Regions from separate parts of the Bradyrhizobium australafricanum genome, predicted to be linked through region 1. Evidence: predicted binding sites of a transcription regulator. Region 1 holds the regulator's gene; each other region holds the start of a gene.

Evidence for each region. The regulator PhoB, encoded in region 1, activates phosphate uptake and scavenging genes when phosphate is short. The targets are predictions, from matches to a motif close to TGTCATNNANCTGTCAT.
Region 2: a site for PhoB is predicted at 3,986-4,002, ahead of phnC (phosphonate ABC transporter ATP-binding protein). Genes of this name have one in related genera too.
Region 3: a site for PhoB is predicted at 1,940-1,956, ahead of J6525_RS00305 (DUF47 domain-containing protein). Genes of this name have one in related genera too.
Region 4: a site for PhoB is predicted at 1,408-1,424, ahead of J6525_RS13045 (Orn/Lys/Arg family decarboxylase). Genes of this name have one in related genera too.

Annotation. Positions count from the first base shown of each region.
Region 1 covers NZ_JAGKJL010000048.1:40,832-45,800, reverse strand. Annotated here, with positions in the region: gene pstC (phosphate ABC transporter permease subunit PstC) at 1-364, shown strand, start outside; gene pstA (phosphate ABC transporter permease PstA) at 369-1,214, shown strand; gene pstB (phosphate ABC transporter ATP-binding protein PstB) at 1,211-2,029, shown strand; gene phoU (phosphate signaling complex protein PhoU) at 2,136-2,852, shown strand; gene phoB (phosphate regulon transcriptional regulator PhoB) at 2,998-3,708, shown strand; gene J6525_RS32870 (GcrA family cell cycle regulator) at 3,952-4,464, opposite strand; gene J6525_RS32865 (aspartate aminotransferase family protein) at 4,953-4,969, shown strand, end outside.
Region 2 covers NZ_JAGKJL010000025.1:22,533-27,501, forward strand. Annotated here, with positions in the region: gene phnF (phosphonate metabolism transcriptional regulator PhnF) at 1-63, shown strand, start outside; gene phnE (phosphonate ABC transporter, permease protein PhnE) at 219-1,067, opposite strand; gene phnE (phosphonate ABC transporter, permease protein PhnE) at 1,064-1,948, opposite strand; gene phnD (phosphonate ABC transporter substrate-binding protein) at 2,032-2,964, opposite strand; gene phnC (phosphonate ABC transporter ATP-binding protein) at 3,044-3,859, opposite strand; gene J6525_RS22455 (LbetaH domain-containing protein) at 4,071-4,736, shown strand; gene J6525_RS22460 (alpha-D-ribose 1-methylphosphonate 5-triphosphate diphosphatase) at 4,733-4,969, shown strand, end outside.
Region 3 covers NZ_JAGKJL010000001.1:59,490-64,458, forward strand. Annotated here, with positions in the region: gene sugE (quaternary ammonium compound efflux SMR transporter SugE) at 1-101, shown strand, start outside; gene J6525_RS00300 (inorganic phosphate transporter) at 152-1,156, opposite strand; gene J6525_RS00305 (DUF47 domain-containing protein) at 1,256-1,900, opposite strand; gene J6525_RS00310 (branched-chain amino acid ABC transporter permease) at 2,047-3,015, opposite strand; gene J6525_RS00315 (branched-chain amino acid ABC transporter permease) at 3,017-3,880, opposite strand; gene J6525_RS00320 (ABC transporter substrate-binding protein) at 3,945-4,969, opposite strand, start outside.
Region 4 covers NZ_JAGKJL010000012.1:14,386-19,354, forward strand. Annotated here, with positions in the region: gene J6525_RS13045 (Orn/Lys/Arg family decarboxylase) at 1-1,363, opposite strand, end outside; gene J6525_RS13050 (DJ-1/PfpI family protein) at 1,470-2,621, opposite strand; gene J6525_RS47460 (tetratricopeptide repeat protein) at 2,823-3,119, opposite strand; gene J6525_RS13060 (ester cyclase) at 3,677-4,063, shown strand; gene J6525_RS13065 (adenylate/guanylate cyclase domain-containing protein) at 4,092-4,969, opposite strand, start outside.

The DNA of each region.
Region 1 (4,969 bases):
GCCGCCGGTGCTGAAGGAGGCCGCCTACGGCATGGGCTGCACCACCTGGGAGGTCGTCCGCAGCGTCGTGATCCCCTACACCCGCGTCGGCGTGATCGGCGGCATCATGCTGGCGCTCGGCCGCGCGCTCGGCGAGACCATGGCGGTGACCTTCATCATCGGCAACTCGTTCCGTATCTCGTCGTCGATCTTCGCGCCGGGCACCACGATCTCGGCGGCGATCGCCAGCGAATTCGCCGAGAGCGACGGCCTGCACCAGTCCGGCCTGATCCTGCTCGGCCTGCTGCTGTTCGTGCTGACCTTCTTCGTGCTCGCCGGCGCGCGGCTGATGCTGATGCGGCTTGAAAAGAAGGCGGGGAAGTAACGCCATGAACCCGATCTACAAATCCCGCCGCCGCAGCGACATCGTCATCCGCGCACTCTGTGTCGGCGCCGCGCTGTTCGGCGTCACCTGGCTGGCGCTGATCCTGATCACGCTGCTCTATAACGGCCTTGCCGGCCTCAGCGTGCAGCTGTTCACCCAGAACACGCCGCCGCCCGGCTCGACCGAAGGCGGCCTGCTCAACGCCATCGTCGGCTCGGTCATCATGACCGTGATCGGCGTCGGCATCGGCGCGCCGCTTGGCCTGTTCGCCGGCACCTACCTCGCCGAATACGGCAAGCACGACAAGCTGACCTCGGTGATCCGCTTCATCAACGACATCCTGCTCAGCGCGCCCTCGATCATCATCGGCCTGTTCATCTATGGTGCGGTGGTGGTGCCGATGCGCGGCTTCTCGGCGATCGCAGGCAGTCTCGCGCTCGCGGTGATCGTGATCCCGGTCGTGCTGCGCACCACCGAAGACATGCTGCTCTTGGTGCCCAATCCGCTGCGCGAGGCCGCCTCCGCGCTCGGCCTGCCGCGTTCGCTGGTGATCAAGCGGATCGCTTATCGTGCGGCGCGATCGGGGCTGATCACCGGCGTGCTGCTGGCGACCGCCCGCGTCGCCGGCGAGACCGCGCCGCTGCTGTTCACCGCGCTGTCGAACCAGTTCTTCAGCCTGGATCTGACCAAGACGATGGCCAACCTGCCGGTGACCATCAATAACTTCGTGCAGAGCCCCTACGCCTACTGGAAAGAGCTGGCGTGGAGCGGTGCGCTGCTCATCACATTCACCGTGCTCGCGTTGAATATCGGCGCGCGTATCCTTGGTGCCGAAAGGGCCGCAAAATGACCGAGCTTTCCGTCTCCACGACTGCCGCAGGCCACATTCCGCAGGTTCCGCTGCCGGAAGCGCCGCCGAAAGTCACGGTGCGCAATCTCAACTTCTATTACGGCGAGCACCACGCGCTGAAGAACATCAACCTGACGCTCGGCACCAACCGCGTCACGGCGTTCATCGGCCCGTCCGGCTGCGGCAAGTCGACCCTGCTGCGCATCTTCAACCGGATGTACGACCTCTATCCGGGCCAGCGTGCGGTCGGCCAGCTGATGCTGGACCAGACCAACATTCTCGACCCCAAGCTCGACCTCAACTTGCTGCGCGCGCGGGTCGGCATGGTGTTCCAGAAGCCGACGCCGTTCCCGATGACGATCTACGAGAACATCGCCTTCGGCATCCGCCTCTATGAGAAGATATCGAAGTCCGAGATGGACGACCGGGTCGAGAAGGCGCTGCGCGGCGGCGCGCTGTGGAACGAGGTCAAGGACAAGCTGAACGCCTCCGGCCTGTCGCTCTCCGGCGGCCAGCAGCAGCGCCTGTGCATCGCGCGCACCGTGGCGGTGCGCCCCGAGGTGATCCTGTTCGACGAGCCGTGCTCGGCGCTCGACCCGATCTCGACCGCCAAGGTCGAGGAACTGATCCAGGAGCTCTCCGAGGACTACACGATCGCGATCGTCACCCACAACATGCAGCAGGCGGCGCGCGTCTCCGACAAGACCGCCTTCATGTATCTCGGCGAGCTGATCGAGTTCGACGACACCAACAAGATCTTCACCTCACCGAGCGATCGGCGCACCCAGGACTACATCACCGGCCGGTTCGGTTGACCGGCGCATGATCCGGAAAAGTGGAAACCGGTTTTCCGATCAGGTCATGCTAAAATTCAGGACACGAAGCCATGATCCCCGGGATCATGGTTGAGGGAGACAAGCGATGGCTTCTGAACATACCGCCAAGGCATTCGACAGCGACCTGCAGGAGTTGACCCGCCTGGTCGCCGAGATGGGCGGCCTGGTCGAACGGATGATTACCGAGTCGGTCGACGCGCTGATCCGTCGCGACGTCGCGCTCGGCAAGCGCGTGGTCGCCGCCGACATCGAGATCGACAATCTGCAGCGCAACATCGAAGAGCGGGCGGTGCTGACGATCGCCCGCCGCCAGCCGATGGCGATCGACCTGCGTGAGATCGTCAGCGCGATGCGCGTCGCCACCGACCTCGAGCGGATCGGCGACCTCGCCAAGAACATGGGCAAGCGCGTCGCGGCGCTGGAGAGCGATTTCCAGCCGCTGAAGTTGATCCGCGGCCTCGAGCACATGACCGACCTCGTGCTGTCGCAGGTCAAGTCGGTGCTCGACGCCTACGCCGCGCACGACCTGCCGGCGGCGATGAACGTCTGGAAGGGCGACGAGGAGGTCGATGCGATCTGCACCTCGCTGTTCCGCGAACTGCTCACCTACATGATGGAAGATCCGCGCAACATCTCGTTCTGCATCCATCTGATGTTCTGCGCCAAGAACATCGAGCGGATCGGCGATCACGCCACCAATATCGCCGAGACCGTGTTCTACATGATCGAGGGCCAGCAGATCACCGACAAGCGCCCGAAGGGCGACATGACCACTTTTGCCACCACGGTGCCGGGCAACTGAGGCATGATCGGCAAGCACGGAACCGGCAAGAGCGAAACTGGATGATCCTCGCGAAAAATCGTTTCCGCGGGGACTATGCTCAAGGAAGTAAGCGTTTCGGTTTGCGTCTGGGCAACGGATCACCACAGAGAAAGAACTTAAACCGATGAGCGCACGCATTCTGGTAGTCGAAGACGAGGAAGCGCTGACGACGCTGTTGCGCTACAATCTCGATGCGGAAGGCTACGATGTCGAGACGGTGGGGCGCGGCGACGATGCGGATACAAGGCTGAAGGAGCGCGTTCCCGACCTCGTGGTGCTGGACTGGATGCTGCCGGGCCTGTCCGGCATCGAACTGTGCCGCCGCCTGCGGGCGCGGCCCGAGACCAAGCAGCTTCCGATCATCATGCTGACCGCGCGCGGCGAGGAAAGCGAGCGCGTGCGCGGGCTTGCCACCGGCGCGGACGATTACATCGTCAAGCCGTTCTCGGTGCCGGAGTTGCTGGCGCGGGTGAAGGGCCTGTTGCGCCGCGCCAGCCCGGAGCGGCTTGCGACCGTGCTGACCTACGGCGACATCGAGCTCGACCGCGAGAAGCGCCGCGTGGCGCGCTCGGGCCGTCCGATCGATCTCGGGCCGACCGAGTATCGCCTGCTCGAATTCTTCCTCGAGCATCCCGGCCGCGTGTTCAGCCGCGAGCAACTGCTCGACAGCGTCTGGGGCCGCGACATCTACATCGATGAGCGCACCGTTGACGTGCATATCGGCCGCTTGCGCAAGCTGCTCAATCCGGGCCGCGAGCAGGATCCGATCCGCACCGTGCGCGGCGCCGGCTACGCGCTCGACGACCGCTTTGCCAAGGCCGAGCCGCAGCCGTAACGGCCATGCGGCATTCATAAACCGCAACACTACGTCGTCCCGGCGCAAGCCGGGACCCATACGCCGCGGCCAGCGCAATCGGCACGCGGCCAGACGGCTTTCTAACAACACCCATTCGTGGTTATGGGTCCCGGCCTGCGCCGGGACGACGCTGGTGATATAGCCGGGCTACGGATCACACAAAAAAAATCCCCGCTTTCGCGGGGATTTGTTTTTGAGGTTTTCCGTCGTTTTCCCGAGTGCTCACTTGATCTGCGGTTTCGCCGACGGCCGGCGGCGATCGGCGGCGGGCTGGTAGGCGACGCGCGAGTGATGCGCGCAATAGGGCAGGCCGGCGAGCGCCTTGCCGCCGCAGAAGAAGAATTCCGGGCTCGAGGGATCGCCGACCGGCCAATGACAGGTGGCCTCGTTGAGCTCGAGCAGCGAGAGCCGCTGGCTCATCGGCACCACATTGTCGTAGGAGATCGGATCGGGCTCCATCTCGACCTCGAAGGCGTGCGCCAGCGCGGTGTTGCCGCGCGAGACCGGACGCGCCACCCGCATCATGTGCTGGGCCGGGCGAGCCTTGCGCTGCCGCGGCGCGGCCGTGGAGGGTGCCTTGGCGCGGCCGGAGAGGCCGAGCCGATGCACTTTGCCGATCACGGCGTTTCGCGTCACATTGCCAAGTTCCGCCGCGATCTGGCTGGCCGACAGGCCGGACTCCCAGAGTTTCTTCAGCTGCTCGACGCGATCGTCGGACCAGGTCAATACAGTCATCGCATTCTTCCCTTCGCGCAGCGCCGGCCAATCATTGGAGCGGCGCTGCGAGCCAATCTGGACAAATATCCCTGCGGCCAGAATCCCTTAGCCCTCGCCGGGCACGGTGTTGCGCCCGAACGTTTACGCGAGACACGAAGGCTACTTAGAGGGTCCAGTACCGCCGCACGAGATGTCGTACCCGACAGGCCAAACGCTACAATATGGCGTGACTCTGGCGCAAGAGTCCGCGGCCGTGCGTCCACATGTTCCCACACAGTTAAGCATCGCGATGAGGCTTTTCCACCGCACCGGAATGCTCCGGATTGCGCTCGTTTCGCATTGCAGGAAGGCCACTTCGTGGCGATTGACACTTACCGACCGCAGCATAGAATGCCCGCCACGTGCCGCCCGCAAAGGCGGCCGTTTTGTTTTCCGAAGCTGGCCGTTGCTGCGCTGGCGTCAAGGCGCAGCGGCAATTGTCGGCTTAAAAACCGTCAGTGATCGCCATGACCAACGCTGCCAC
Region 2 (4,969 bases), on a different contig from region 1:
CTGGTGACCAAGCGCTCGCGCTTCGCCGCCGAGCGCGTCGAGTTTCTGGTCGAGAACGGCTGACGTGCTTCTGCTCCCTCGCCCCGCTCTTGCGGGGACAGGGTTGGGGTGAGGGGCTGTCTCCGCGAATCCTGGAAGCTGTGAGTCCCCCTCACCCGGAATTTGCGCTGCGCGAAAATTCCGGCCTCCCCCCGCGCGCGGGAGAGGCGAAAGAGAAGCTACACCACGGCGCGCTGGCCGATGATCGCAAAGCGCAGCTTGCTCGAGATGAAGTCGATCGCGGCGACCGCGATCAGGATCATCAGGATCAGGAACGACACCTTCTGCCACTCCAGCACGCGGATCTGCTCGGCGAGCTGCAGCCCGATGCCGCCGGCGCCGACGATGCCGATGATGGTGGCCGAACGGGTGTTCGACTCGATGAAGTAGAGCACCTGCCCGGCGATCACGGGCAGCACCTGCGGCAGCAGGCCGAAGCGGATCTCGTGCAGCGCGTTGCCGCCGGACGCGCGGATGCCCTCGACCTGCTTGCGATCCGCCGCCTCGATCGCCTCCGAGAACAGCTTTCCAAACGCGCCGAAGTCCGACACCATGATCGCGAGCACACCGGCGAACGGGCCGAGACCGACGACGTTGATCCAGACCAGCGCCCAGATCAGCGTATCGACGCCGCGGATCGAGTCCAGGAAGCGGCGCACCGGAAAGCGGATCAGGTTCGAGGGGATGATGTTGCGCGCCGCCAGCAGGCTGACCGGCAGCGCCAGCAGCGCGGCAAGCGTGGTGCCGAGCACCGCGATCGACAGCGTCTCGCCGAGCGCCTGCATGTAGAGCGGGAACGACGAGCCCGGATTCGGCGGGAGCATCAGCATGGTGATCCAGCCGAGCTGGCCGAGGCCCGCGATCAGCCTGGACGGCGAGAAATCGAGATCAACCAGTCCGAACACGAAGATCGCGAGCGCCGCCGCGATCATGGCCGGCATCGCCAACCGTGCCGATGCGGGACGTTCGAAGACGTCGGGGTACTTCGCGCGCAGTTCCGTGGTGTCCGGCCTCGGCATCTGGCTCATCGACGGGTCTCCTTGCCGAACAGCCGGCCGCGCAGCCAGCCGGTCGAGATGTCGATGATGAAGACGGTGACGATGATGGTGATGAGGATGGCGCTGACGTCGGAATAGTAGAACTTGCGGATCGCGACCACCAGCTCCTGGCCGATGCCGCCGGCGCCGACGAAGCCCATCACCGACGCCTCGCGGACGTTGATCTCGAAGCGCAGCAGCGCATAGCTGGCATAGCCGGCCGAGACCTGCGGCAGCACGGCAAAGCGCATGCAGGACAGCCAGCTCGCGCCGGTGGAGCGGATGCCCTCGACCGGCTTCATGTCGGCATTCTCGACGATCTCGGCGAACAGCTTGCCGAGCGCCCCGGTGGTGTGGATCGCGATCGCCAGCATGCCGGCCATCGGCCCGAGGCCGAACGCGATCACGAAGATCAGCGCGAACACGATGCCGGGAACGGTGCGCGCGAATTCCAGCAGGCGGCGGATCGTGAAACGTACCCATGGGCCCGGCGACGTATTCTGGGCCGCGAAGAAATTGAGCGCGAAGGCGAGCACCGCACCCGTCAGCGTGCCGACATAGCTGATCAGGATCGTCTCGCCGAGCATCTTCAGCCACTTATGCCAACCCCAGAACCATTCGGCGGGATCGGTCCAGACCCGCGCGCCGGAATCCAGCGTCAGGATGCGATCGAAATAGCTGACGAAATTGCCGAAATAGGTGAACAGCGTGCGCAGGTTCACTTCCGCGCCGAACGCCGCGATCACCAGCACCGCGCAGAATGCCGCCGTTGCCAGCGCGGCCTTCAACCGCTTGCGTGCGACGGACTTGCGATAGGCGTCCTCCAGCGTCGCCAGTTGCTGCGCTGGAAGAATGGATACGGCGGTCGCCATCGACGCGTGCCAGTCCGGTTCGGAGTTGAGTGGAGAGAAAGGGCCGGGCTATACGCCCGGCCCTCGTGACCTCAGGCGTGCGATCAGCTCGCCTTCTTGCGCAAACCGTCGACGAACTTGATCAGCTCGATGGTGCCGTCCCAATCCTTGGTGGTGGCGGGATGGAAGCCCTTCTTCTGACCGTCGGACAGACGGTCGAAGGCGGCCTTGTCCTTGGTCGGTGCGTCGAAGAAGGCCTTTGCGATCGCAGCCTTCAGGTCCTCCGGAAGATCGGTGTTGTACGCATAGGGGCCGTTGATGATCAGCGCCGACTTGTGGATAATGCGGAAGTCATCCTTCTTCATCGCCGAGCCGTCGGCATTCTTCAGCATGCCCTTGGTCAGCATCTGGGCGAGCGTGGAATCGTCCTCATTGGTCCACTGGTTGGCGGCCACATCAACGGTTCCCTGCGACAGCGCCAGAACGGCGTTCTCGTGGCTGCCGGTGAACACGACCTTGCCGAAATAGCCTTCGGCGTTCGCGATGCCCATCTTGTTCAGTTCGAAGCGCGGCACGTTGTTGCCGGACGTCGAGTTCGGATCGACCAGGCCGAGATTCTTGCCTTTCAGGTCCTCGACGGTCTTGTACGGGCTCGACGCCTTGACGAAGAACACCGAGTAATAGCCGGTGGAACCGTCGGCGTTCATATCGTTGGCGAACGCGTCGGTCTTGACGCCGGTCAGGCGCGCGCGAGAGAACGAGGCCGAGCCGTAGCTGGCGATCTGGATGTTGCCGGCGCGCTGGCCTTCGATGACGGCCGCATAGTCGTTGGCGATGCGCAGCGTGACCTTCACGCCGAGCTCCTTCGACAGATACGCCACGAACGGCGTCCAGCGCTCGGTGACGCCGGAGGCGTTCTCGGCCGGCACCACCGCGAAGGTGAGCTCCGGGTATTTTGCTTTCCAGTCCTGCGCGGAGGCCGAACCGGCAAACGCCAGCGCGGCGGCGCCAGCCAGAATGATGCGACGAGTGAACATGACTACCCCTCTTTTGTAGTAGTTGCACCTGTTGGCCGGGCAAAATGCCCGGCCTCCCAGATTGAAAAATGCGCGACGCTCAGGCCGCGGCTGCGGTGCCGAGTGCCGGCGCAGTTGCACCGTCGGGCGCGGGCAGCGGTGCTGCGCCGATGACGTCATTGGCCTCGAGGTCATAGAGCTCGCGGGCGATATGGTCGGTGAGCGCCGCGGGGGCGCCATCGAACACCACGCGACCCGCGGCCATGCCGACCAGGCGGTCGCAATAGGTCCGCGCCAGGTCGAGCGAGTGCAGATTGCAAAGCACAGTGATGCCGAAATGCTTGTTGATGCGCAGCAGCGCGTCCATCACGATCTTGGTGTTGCGCGGATCGAGCGAGGCGATCGGCTCGTCGGCGAGAATGATGTCGGGCTCCTGCACCAGCGCGCGGGCGATCGCGACGCGTTGCTGCTGGCCGCCGGAGAGCTGGTCGGCGCGCTGTGCCGCCAGCTGGGCGATGTCGAATTGCTCGAGCGCCGACAGCGCGAGCGCCCTGTCCTGCTCCGGCCAGACCTGCGCCAGCGAGCGCCATGACGGAATCTGGGCCAGCCGGCCCATCAGCACGTTGGTCAGCACGTCAAGGCGGCCGACCAGATTGAACTGCTGGAAGATCATCGCCGAGCGCGCGCGCCACCGCCGCAGTTCCTTGCCGCGCAACGCGGTGACGTCGGTGCCCTCGAACAGGATACGGCCGGAGGTCGGATCGGCGAGACGGTTGATCATCCGCAGCAGCGTCGACTTGCCGGCGCCGGAGCGGCCGATCACGCCGACAAAGCTGCCCGGCGCGATCGAAAAGGACGCGTCGTCGACTGCGGCTTTCGTGCCGAAACGGCACGTCAAACCTTCCACCACCAGCATGTAATGCTCCAACCGCGCCTCGTTGGGCCATCGCTATCCCCGGCGTTTTACAGTTATGTGACGACGGCGCTGCGGTGCGGCGATCGTCCACACCCCTCCCTTGTCGCTCCCTTGCCGTCATCGCAACGTCATGATGTTGTCATCAAGCATCCCGATGACGAGCGCGCATCCCCCGGAAGCCCAAGATTCTTGAAGATTTGCGGAGGCCCTGATGGCCGGAAAAACACTCTCGGTTGTGCCGACCGTCGACCCGACCGCGTCGGTCCGTGAGAGCAAGCTCGGCAAATATACCGAGGTCGGCGCGCGCACGATCCTGCTTGAAGTCAGCATGGATGACTATTCCTACGTCGTGAACGACAGCCAGATCACCTACACCTCGATCGGCAAGTTTTGCTCGATCGCGGCGATGACTCGCATCAACCCCGGCAACCACCCGATGCATCGCGCGGCTCAAGCGCATTTCACCTACCGCGCCAGCGCGTATTTCCCCGGAGAGAGCGACGACACCGACGTCTTCAACTGGCGACGTGCGCATCACGTGCATATCGGCCATGACGTCTGGATCGGGCACGGTGCGATCCTGTTACCAGGACGGAACATCGGAACCGGCGCTGTCGTCGCCGCCGGCGCGATCGTGACCAAGGACGTTCCCGCATACACCATCGTTGCCGGTAATCCGGCTCGGCCGGTGAAGCGGCGCTTCTCCGAGACGATCGCCGACCGCCTCGCCGCGCTCGCATGGTGGGACTGGGATCACGAGACGCTCCGCCGCGTCCTGCCCGACTTTCGCAAGCTCGCGGTCGAGGAATTCCTCGACAAGCATGAGGCCATGGCCGTATCCCAATCGCAAGCCAAACAACGGAGCGCCGCATCGTGACGGACATTTTCATCGAGGGCGGGCGCACGCTGGTTGACGGCGCCTTGGTCGAGACCTCGCTGCGGACCGCAGGCCGCGACATCGGCGCGCTCGACGCCGAGCAGGATCGCGCCGTGCTTCACATCGATGCCAGCGGCCTCCTGGTGCTGCCCGGCATCATCGACCTGCACGGCGATGCGTTCGAGCGGCAGATGATGCCGCGCCCCGGCGTCGACTTCCCGACCGACGTGGCG
Region 3 (4,969 bases), on a different contig from region 1:
CGCTCGGCATCATCCTGCTCGGCGAACCCGCGACCGCGATGCGGCTTGCCAGCATCGGACTGATCGTTGCCGGCATCGTCGGGCTGAAGCTGGTCGGCTGATTACTCCTTTTTGGGACGCGTTTTCTTAACGCGAACCTCGCTCGAAAACGCTACTTCAGAATCTGCACCGCCCAATAGCTCGCGGCTGCGACCGCGGCCGACGCCGGGATCGTGATCACCCAGGCGTAGACGATCGAACTCGCCACATTCCAGCGCACGGCGGAAAGCCGCCGTGCGGCGCCGACGCCGACGATGGCGCCCGTGATGGTGTGCGTGGTCGATACGGGAACCCCGAGATAGGTCGCCATGAACAGCGTCACGGCGCCGCCGGTTTCGGCGCAGAAACCCTGCATCGGCGTCAGCTTGGTGATCCGCAGCCCCATGGTGCGGACGATCCGCCAGCCGCCCATCAGGGTACCCAGCGCCATCGCGCCCTGGCAGGCCAGCACCACCCAGAACGGAATTTCGAAGGTGTCGCCGAGATGGCCCTGCGAATACAGCAGCACGGCGATGATGCCCATGGTCTTTTGCGCGTCGTTGCCGCCATGGCCGAGCGAATAGAGCGACGCCGAGGCGAATTGCAGGATGCGGAATGCGCGATCGACCGCGAACGGCGTGGAGCGCACCGAGAGCCAGGACACGATCGCGACCAGCACCAGCGCCAGCAGGAAGCCGACCAGCGGCGACAGCACGATCGCGAGCAAGGTCTTGGAGAGCCCGCTCCACACCGCCGCCGAAATCCCCGCCTTCGCCATGCCGGCGCCGACCAGGCCGCCGATCAGCGCGTGCGAGCTCGACGACGGAATGCCCAGCGCCCAGGTGATCACGTTCCAGACGATCGCGCCGACCAATGCTGCGAAGATCACGGTCGCATCCACCACCGACGGCTCGATGATCCCGGTGCCGATCGTGTTGGCAACGTGCAGGCCGAACACCAGGAACGCGACGAAGTTGAAGAACGCCGCCCAGAACACCGCATATTGCGGCCGCAGCACGCGGGTCGAGACGATGGTCGCAATCGAGTTCGCGGCGTCGTGCAGGCCGTTCAGGAAGTCGAACAGCAGCGCGACCGCGATCAGGATGGTCAGAATTGGAAGACCCAGCGTGGCGTCCACGTGATGCCCCGCTCTATTGTGCTCTGTTGAGCATGATCGCCGCGCAAACGCTTCGCGTTTGTCGCAGGGAAAACCGCATCACACTTTTCCCGATCATGCTCAGACTTGCTCGATCACGATCGAGTTGATCTCGTTGGCGACGTCGTCGAAACGGTCGGCCACTTTCTCGAGATGGTCGTAGATCTCCGCGCCGACGATGTAGTCCATCGTGTTGGCGTCGCGGTGCTTCAGGAACAGCTCCTTGAGCCCGATATCCTGGAGATCGTCGACCCGGCCCTCGAGCTTGGTCAGCTCCTCGGTGATCTGGGTCAGCATCGAGACGTTGTGGCCGATCGACTGCAGCAAGGGCAGCGCGCGGCCGACCAGATTGGCGCATTCGACGATCAGGCCGCCCATCTCGCGCATCGGCGGCTCGAACTCGCGCACCTCGAACAGCATGACCGCCTTTGCGGTCGCCTGCATCTGGTCGACCGCGTCGTCCATCGAGGTGATCAGGTTCTTGATATCGCCACGATCGAACGGGGTGATGAAGGTGCGGCGAACCGCGGTCAGGACCTCGCGGGTGACGCTGTCGGCGTCGTTCTCGAACTGATTGACGCGCTGGCAAAAGACCGGAGTCTCCTCCCCGCCCTTCAGCATGTCCTGCAACGCCAATGCGCATTGCACGGAGGTCCGGGCGTGTCGGGCGAACAGGTCGAAAAACCGCTCTTCCTTGGGCAGGAAGGCGCGAAACCACCGCAGCATGTCTCAGTTCCATCATTCCGGGACAGCCCTTTTAGCGACTGTCACAGAACTGTCATAGAGCATCTGGCGGAGAAAAAACCTGAAACGGCCGCCCGAGCGGGCGGTCGTCCACCGCTAAAGTCGGCCGAAAGTCGCCGAGACCTGCCCTACAGCGACCGCCGCAACAAATGGGCCAGCTCACCGACCAGGCCGCGCCGGAACAGCAGCACGCAGGCCACGAAGATCACACCCTGGATCACCGTCACCCACTGGCCGAAACCGGCGAGATATTGCTGCATGGCGATGATCACGAAGGCGCCGACCACCGGGCCGAAGATGGTGCCGAGACCGCCGACCAGCGTCATCAGCACGATTTCACCGGACATCGACCAGTGCACGTCGGTGAGCGAGGCATTCTGCGCCACGAACACCTTCAGCGAGCCGGCAAAGCCCGCCAGCGTGCCCGACAGGATGAAGGCGAGCAGCTTGTACTGGTCGGTCTTGTAGCCGAGCGAGATCGCCCGCGGCTCGTTTTCGCGGATCGACTTCAGCACCTCGCCGAACGGCGAGTTGATGGTGCGGTAGATCAGCAGGAAACCGGCGAGGAAGCCGACCAGCACGACATAGTAAAGCACCAGCGGCTTCGAGAGATCGAAGATGCCGAGCAGGTGGCCTTGCGGAATGCCCTGGATGCCGTCTTCACCATGGGTGAACGGCGCCTGCAAATAGAGGAAGTAAAGCAGCTGCGACAGCGCCAGCGTGATCATCGAGAAATAGATGCCCTGCCGCTTGATCGAGATGTAGCCGGTGACCAGGCCGAGCAAGGCCGCGGCCGCGGTGCCGACCAGGATGCCGAGCTCCGGCGTCAGCCCCCACACCTTCAACGCGTGGGCCGAGACGTAGCCGGCAGTGCCGAGGAACATCGCGTGGCCGAACGACAGCAGGCCGCCATAGCCGATCAGGAGGTTGAAGGCGCAGGCGAGCAGCGCGAAGCACAGCGCCTGCATGACGAAGAACGGATAGATCCCCGTCCACGGCACGATCGCCAGCAGCAGCGCCATCGCGGCGAATACGATCATCTCGTCGCGCATCGCGCGCGGCGTGATCGGAAGTGTATCGTCGGTCAATGCTGACATATCAAGCCGCCCGTCCCGTCAGTCCCGTTGGCTTCACCAGCAACACCACCACCATCAGGACAAACACCACGGTGTTGGAGGCCTCGGGATAAAAATACTTGGTCAGTCCCTCGATCACGCCGAGCGCGAAGCCGGTAATGATCGAGCCCATGATCGAGCCCATGCCGCCGATCACGACCACCGCGAACACCACGATGATGAGATCGGCGCCCATCAGCGGGCGGACCTGGTTGATCGGCGCCGACAGCACGCCGGCGAGCGCGGCAAGACCGACGCCGAGCCCGTAGGTCAGCGTGATCATGCGCGGCACGTTGATGCCGAACGCCCGCACCAGCGTCGGGTTCTCGGTTGCGGCGCGCAGGTAGGCGCCGAGCTGTGTCTTCTCGATCAGGAACCAGGTGGCAAGGCACACCACGAGCGAGAAGATGACGACCCAGCCGCGATAGATCGGCAGGAACATGAAGCCGAGATTGACGCCGCCCTTGAGCTGATCCGGGATCGAGTAAGGCAGGCCCGAGGACCCGAAATAGTTCTGGAACACGCCCTGCACGATCAGCGCGATGCCGAAGGTCAGCAGCAGTCCGTAGAGATGATCGAGGCCGGTCAGCCATTGCAGCATGGTCCGCTCGAGGATCATGCCGAAGATGCCGACCACGACGGGTGCGATGATCAGCGCCCACCAGTAATTGATGCCGCCCAGGTTGAGCAGGAAATACGCCACGAAGGCGCCCATCATGTAGAGCGCGCCATGCGCGAAATTGATGATGTTGAGCATGCCGAAGATGACGGCGAGCCCCAGACTGAGCAGCGCGTAGAACGAGCCGTTGATCAGTCCCACCAGAAGCTGTGCGTAGAGAGCCTGCATCGAATGAGCTTTCGCTAGATAGATGAAGCCCGCCGGCCACGCGCATGGCCGGCGGGCATGATCGTCACTTCTTCAGAAGCGCGCAGGCGCTCTTATCGAGCGGCGTGAAGGCCTGGTTGCCCGGCACGGTGCCGACCAGCTTGTAGAAGTCCCACGGTCCCTTGGACTCCGAGGGCTTCTTCACTTCGAACAGATAGGCGTCGTGGGTGACGCGGCCGTTGGCCTCGACCTCGCCCTTGCCGAACAGCGGATCGTCGGTCGGGATCGTCTTCATCTTCGCGACCACCTTGGCGCCGTCATGCGGATTGCCGCCGAGCGCTTCCAGCGCCTTGAAGTAATGCATGAGGCCCGCATAGACGCCGGCCTGCACCATGGTCGGGGGCGCGCTGTTCTTCATCCGCTCCGAGAAGCGCTTGGAGAAGGCGCGGGTCTTGTCGTTGAGGTCCCAGTAGAACGTCTCGGTGAAGTTGAGGCCCTGCGCGGTCTCGAGCCCGATCGCCTTGACGTCGGTGAGGAACAGCAGCAGCGCCGCGAGCTTCTGGCCGCCCTTGACGATGCCGAACTCGGCCGCCTGCTTGATCGAGTTGGTGGTGTCGCCGCCGGCATTGGCGAGGCCGATGATCTTGGCCTTGGAAGCCTGAGCCTGCAGCAGGAAGGAGGAGAAGTCAGCGGTGTTGAGCGGATGCTTGACGCCGCCGACCACCTTGCCGCCATTGGCGGTGACGACGGACGTGGTGTCGCGCTCGAGCGCGGCGCCGAACGCGTAATCCGCGGTGAGGAAGAACCAGGTGTCCCCGCCCGCCTTCACCAGCGCCTGGCCGGTGGCATGGGCGAGCATGTAGGTGTCGTAGGTCCAGTGCACGGTATTCGGCGAGCACTGCGCGTTGGTGAGATCCGAGGTGGCGGCGCCCGAATTGATGTAGACGCCGTTCTTTTCCTTCACGACGTTGTTGACCGCGAGCGCGACGCCGGAATTCGGCACGTCGACGATGGTGTCGACCTTGTCGACGTCGAACCACTGGCGGGCGATGGTGGTGCCGATATCGGGCTTGTTCTGGTGATCGCCGGAGATCAGGTCGATGGTCCAGC
Region 4 (4,969 bases), on a different contig from region 1:
CGGAGCGGCCCTTCATCATCTGCGCGCCGACATCGAGCGAGGCGAAGATCGGATAGAATGGCGAGGTCGAGGCGTGCTGCATGAAGCTTTCGTTGAAGCGGCGGTGCTCGACCCGGCGCTTCTGGCCCTTGATGTGGCGGTCGCGGATGTGGATCTGCGAGGCCTGCGAGAAGCTCGCGAGCTGCTTGTGGGTCGATTGGGTCGCAATGATGCCGGGGGCCTCGGGGCCGAGATCGGACAGTCCCATGGCGAAGCGGCCGGCATAGATCGGGTGGAATTTCATGAAGCCGGCCCAGGCCTCGTCGAACAGGATGTAGTCGCAGAGATGGCCGATCCGCTTGAGGATCATCTCGGCCGAGTGGATGCTGCCGTCATAGGTGCACTGCTCGACCACGGCGACGCGGAACGGACGCTCCTTCTTCCAGGCGTTCTCGTCCTTGACCAGCGGGTGCTTGCGGATGTGGTCGCGCAGCGCGCCCTCGTCGAGCAGGTCCCAGCGCATCGGCCCGATCAGGCCCCAGGCGTTGCGCACCGTCGGCACGTAGACCGGGATGCCGCCGCCGATCAGCAGCGCGCCGTGATGCGCGGCCTTGTGGTTGTTGCGGTCGAACAGCACGAGGTCGCCGTCGGTGACCAGCGAGCCGAGCGCGACCTTGTTGGAGGTCGAGGTGCCGTTGAGCACGAAGTAGGTCTTCTCGGCGCCGAAGATCCGGGCCGCCTCCTTCTGCGCCCGCAGCGCCGGCCCTTCGTGGGTGAGGAGGTCGCCGAGGTCGAGCACGGAATTGTCGAGGTCGTCGCGGAACACCGCTTCGCCAAGGTGTTCGACGAACACCCGTCCGATTGGGCTGCGGCTGTAGAACACGCCGCCATTGTGGCCCGGGCAGGTCCAGAGCTGGTTGCCTTCCTCGGCATAGTCGACCAGCGCGCCGAAGAACGGCGTCTTCAAATTCTCGGCATATTGCTTCAGCCTGGAGATCAGGTTCTTGGCGATGAAGGGCGGGGTTTCCTCGGACAGGAACACGTAGCCGTCGATGAAATCGAGCACCTCGACCGGCAGGTCCTCGAACCGCTTGCGCCGGATCAACAGGATGATCGGGAAGTCGAGGCCGCGCCGGCGCATCAGGTTGATCAGCGCCGCGGTCTTGCCCTCAAGGCCCTTCTTGCCCCAATCGACCACCATGCAGCCGATCGCGGCGTCGGTCTGCACCGCGATCTCGGCATCTTCCAGCTTGCGGGCACGAACCACCTCGAAGCCGGAGCGCTCGATCTCGGCGATGATCTGGTTGAAGCGGATGCCCTCGAGGTCGTCGGCCTCGAACACCGGCGCAGCGAACAGGAAGTTGAAGCGTTTGAAATAGTCCATGCGTGTCCCCGAACTGGTCCGGCGCTGACGTGTCGGCACAATTCATGACAGGCAGATGACAATGGGGTCGATGGAGGATCGAATAGGCTGTTGGGGACGCAATCCCTCACTGCACGGCGTCAGCCCGTGGATATTCGAGCTGCATGGCGACGAAGTCCGCCGTATCACGGCCATAGCGTGTCTCGATCCCGGCGAGCGCCCGGTCGAGCGCCTGCGCGGGCGACGCGGTGCCGACCGCGGGCAGCAGACGATCTGCGGACCAATCCGGCGCCACGACTTGCGGATAAATACGCAGGCCGTTGCGGGTCGTCACCGCGTCGCCGGTCGCGGCGAAGGTCACGGCATGCGAGCGGTAGGTGCGCGACCAGCTGTCGGCGACCAGCGCCAGCGAGACCTCGTCGACGCCGGGAGCCAGCGCGAGGCCGAGCTGTTCCCGGTTCCAGAACGCCAGCGCGTTCCGGATGGCGGTCAGCGCGAAGGGACGCGTGAACTTGAAGGCGTTGCTGTCATGCCGCGCGTCCCAGCCGGGCAGGCCGATCTCGCGCGCGACGGCCTCAGCCCTGGTACGGCCGGCGATCGCCTCGATCAGGGTCAGCGACATCGGCATCGAGGCCGAAATCCCGGTCGTCGTCGCGACGCCGCGATCGACCACGATGCGGCGGTCGGCGACGTATTGGATGGCGGGATGTTTGCTGCGCCAGTTCTTCAGGTAGAACCAGTGCGTGGTGGCGCGCCTGCCGTCGAGCAGGCCGGTCGAGGCGAGCACCTTGGCGCCGGCGCAGACGGCGACGATCACAGCGCCTTTCTCCGCCTGCTGCCGGATCCATTGCATGACCGCCGGATCGTCGTCGCGGCTCATCGCCGGCACGATGACGTAGTCGGCGCCGTCCGGATGTGCGGCGTCGAATGCGGCGATGGTCGCATCAGGCTCGACCTTCAGCACCGGGAATAGCGCGACCGGACCGGGTCCCGTCGCCAGCGTGACGACATCGGCAACATCGGCGCGCTTGAGGATGCCGTAGGGCATCAGATAGTCGGTGGTCTCGGTCATGTCGTTGATGCCGAGCATCGCGATCAGGGGGCGCGACCGCTTCGGCGGCTTCAGCGCCGCGAGCGTTGCATCCTGCTCGGCCTTGGCGATCGGAGGCGGAACCCGGAACGCCGATGCGGCGGGCAGGGTGAAGAGCCAGATGCCGCCAATGATTGGAACCAGCGCGGCAACGGCGATGCCGCTCCACGCGAGAAGCCGCCAGGTCATGATGATCGATCTCAACGTATCCGCGTGCGTCGCCCGGCACGCAAGCTACTCGCCGGCCACGTCGACCAAAACGGCGAAATTCCCGCAAAAACGGACACGCGAACAATGCGGCTCACAGGCATAGCCCGGACGAGCGACAGCGACATCCGGGGCCGGTCCTTCCCCGCATGTCGCTCCGCTCATGCGGGCTACGCGACGCGCTCAGTAGACGAGGTTCGTACCCGGCGGCTTTTCCAGTGCCGCCGCCAGCGTCCGATACTCCTCGCATTCGGTGCCACAGATCTCGGCGATCCGCTGCAGATGATACTGCGCCTGGTCGCGGTTTCCCTGTTCGATCTGCCACAGGCCGTAGTAGTTCCACGTCAGGACGTGGTTCGGATCGGCCTTGAGCGCACGTTCGTACCAGACCTGCGATTGCTTGTAGTCGCCGAGCTTGCGATAGGAGTAGCCGATCAGGTTCGCGACGTTCGGCTGATCATCGCGGCCGAGTGCGTGCAACTGATCGATCGCGGCGGCGTAGTCGTTGCGTTCGTAGATTGTCGCATAGGCCGCGCGATAGCCGTCGCGGAATGCCGGGTCTTCGAAGCCGGACTGCTTGACGGGCTTCTTACCTTGTGCGTGGTCTTTCTGTCCTTCTGCTGGGGATAGGACGGCGCGGGAGTGCCGTAGCTCGACCCGTATGGGTCGCCACCACCACCACCGCCGCCACCTCCGCCAGCCGCGATGGCGGTCTGCGGTGGGAACAGAATGATCGGCGCTGTCAGAAATGCCGCAAGCATCATCGGTGACTTGATCATGTACGCCTCCCGATTTGACAAGGACAGTTATTGACCTGAAGCACTAACTCCCGATCGCGGGAGACATTCCGCGCGGTTTGAGAAATTGTTTGCCGAAGCGGCAATCGCACTGTCTCTTCGGGACGTCGCGCTTTCACGTGCACGCTGGCTGAGTGTTTTGTTCGCGCCATCGGATATCGGAGTCGAAACTAACATCGGTGTTAGAATCACACGCAAATGCTCAATGGCCATCTGGACCCGTGGCAAGGAGGACGATCGATGATGAAAACGGACCTCGCCGAGATCTACCGGAACTACATTGCCTGTTTGAATCGCCATGACTGGCTGCAACTCGGTCAGTTCGTTGACGAGGATGTGTGCCACAACGGCCGGCGGCTCGGGTTATCCGGCTATCGCGCGATGCTGGAAGGGGACTTTCGCGACATCCCGGACCTTCGCTTCAACATCGTTCTGCTGGTGTCGGATGCGTCCCATGTCGCGAGCCGGCTGGCGTTCGACTGTTCGCCGAAGGGCGCGTTCCTCGGTCTCGGCGTCAACGGCAAGCGCGTCTCCTTCGCCGAGAACGTGTTCTACGAATTCCGCGACGGGAAGATCGTGCAGGTCTGGTCGGTGATCGACAAGGTTGCGATCGAGGCCCAGCTGTAGCGGCGGAGCCTGGATGCGGGTGACGCGGTTACTTCCGCTCCAGATGCCAGGCGCCGTCCCAATCGGCCGCCGGCGGATCTTGCATGAAGGCTGCGACGCGCGCGTTCATGGCGATCGAGGGGCCGTCGCCGGGCGCCGCCGCCAGCGCGGCGGCGAAGGCCTGCTCGGCGTCATCCCAGCGGCGCTCGCGATAGGCGGCGAGGCCGTCCGCGTAACGCTGCCGCAACTCGGTCTGCGCCGGCGTCAGTTCGTCCTTCTTGCCGAGGATCTCGAACACGGCGACCGGCTGGGTCTGCCCCATCACGACGAGACGATCGATCTCGCGGAGCTCGATGGTTGCGGCGCAGGCCGCGGCGGTGGCCTCCGAGATCAGGCTGCGGCTGCCGTAGAACTTGTTGGCGCCTTCCAGCCGCGAGGCGAGGTTCACGGTGTCGCCGAGCACGGTGTAGCTCATCATGAACTCGGAGCCGATGCTGCCGACCAGGGCCTCGCCGGTGGCGATCCCGATCCTAATGTCGCAATCGGCCGGGATCACGCGCACGCCGAGCAGTTCCGGCAGATCCTTGCGCAGCTGGTTGACCTGGCCGATCATGTCGATGGCGGCAAGCGCGGCCAGATGGGTCTGCTCGGCCTCCTCGACGAAGGGCGCGCCCCAATAGGCCATGATGGCGTCGCCGATATATTTGTCGATGATGCCGCGATGCGCATGGACCGGCGCCGACATCGTCGACAGGTAGAGGTTCATGATCTTGACGAGGCCGCTCGGCGTCACGCCCTCGCTCAGGCTGGTGAAGCCCTTCATGTCGCAGAACATCACCGTCATGACGCGGCGCTGTCCTTCGGTCGCGGCGATCGCGGGCTGCTCGAGCAGGCCCTCGGCGATCCGCGGATTGATGTAGCGGCCGA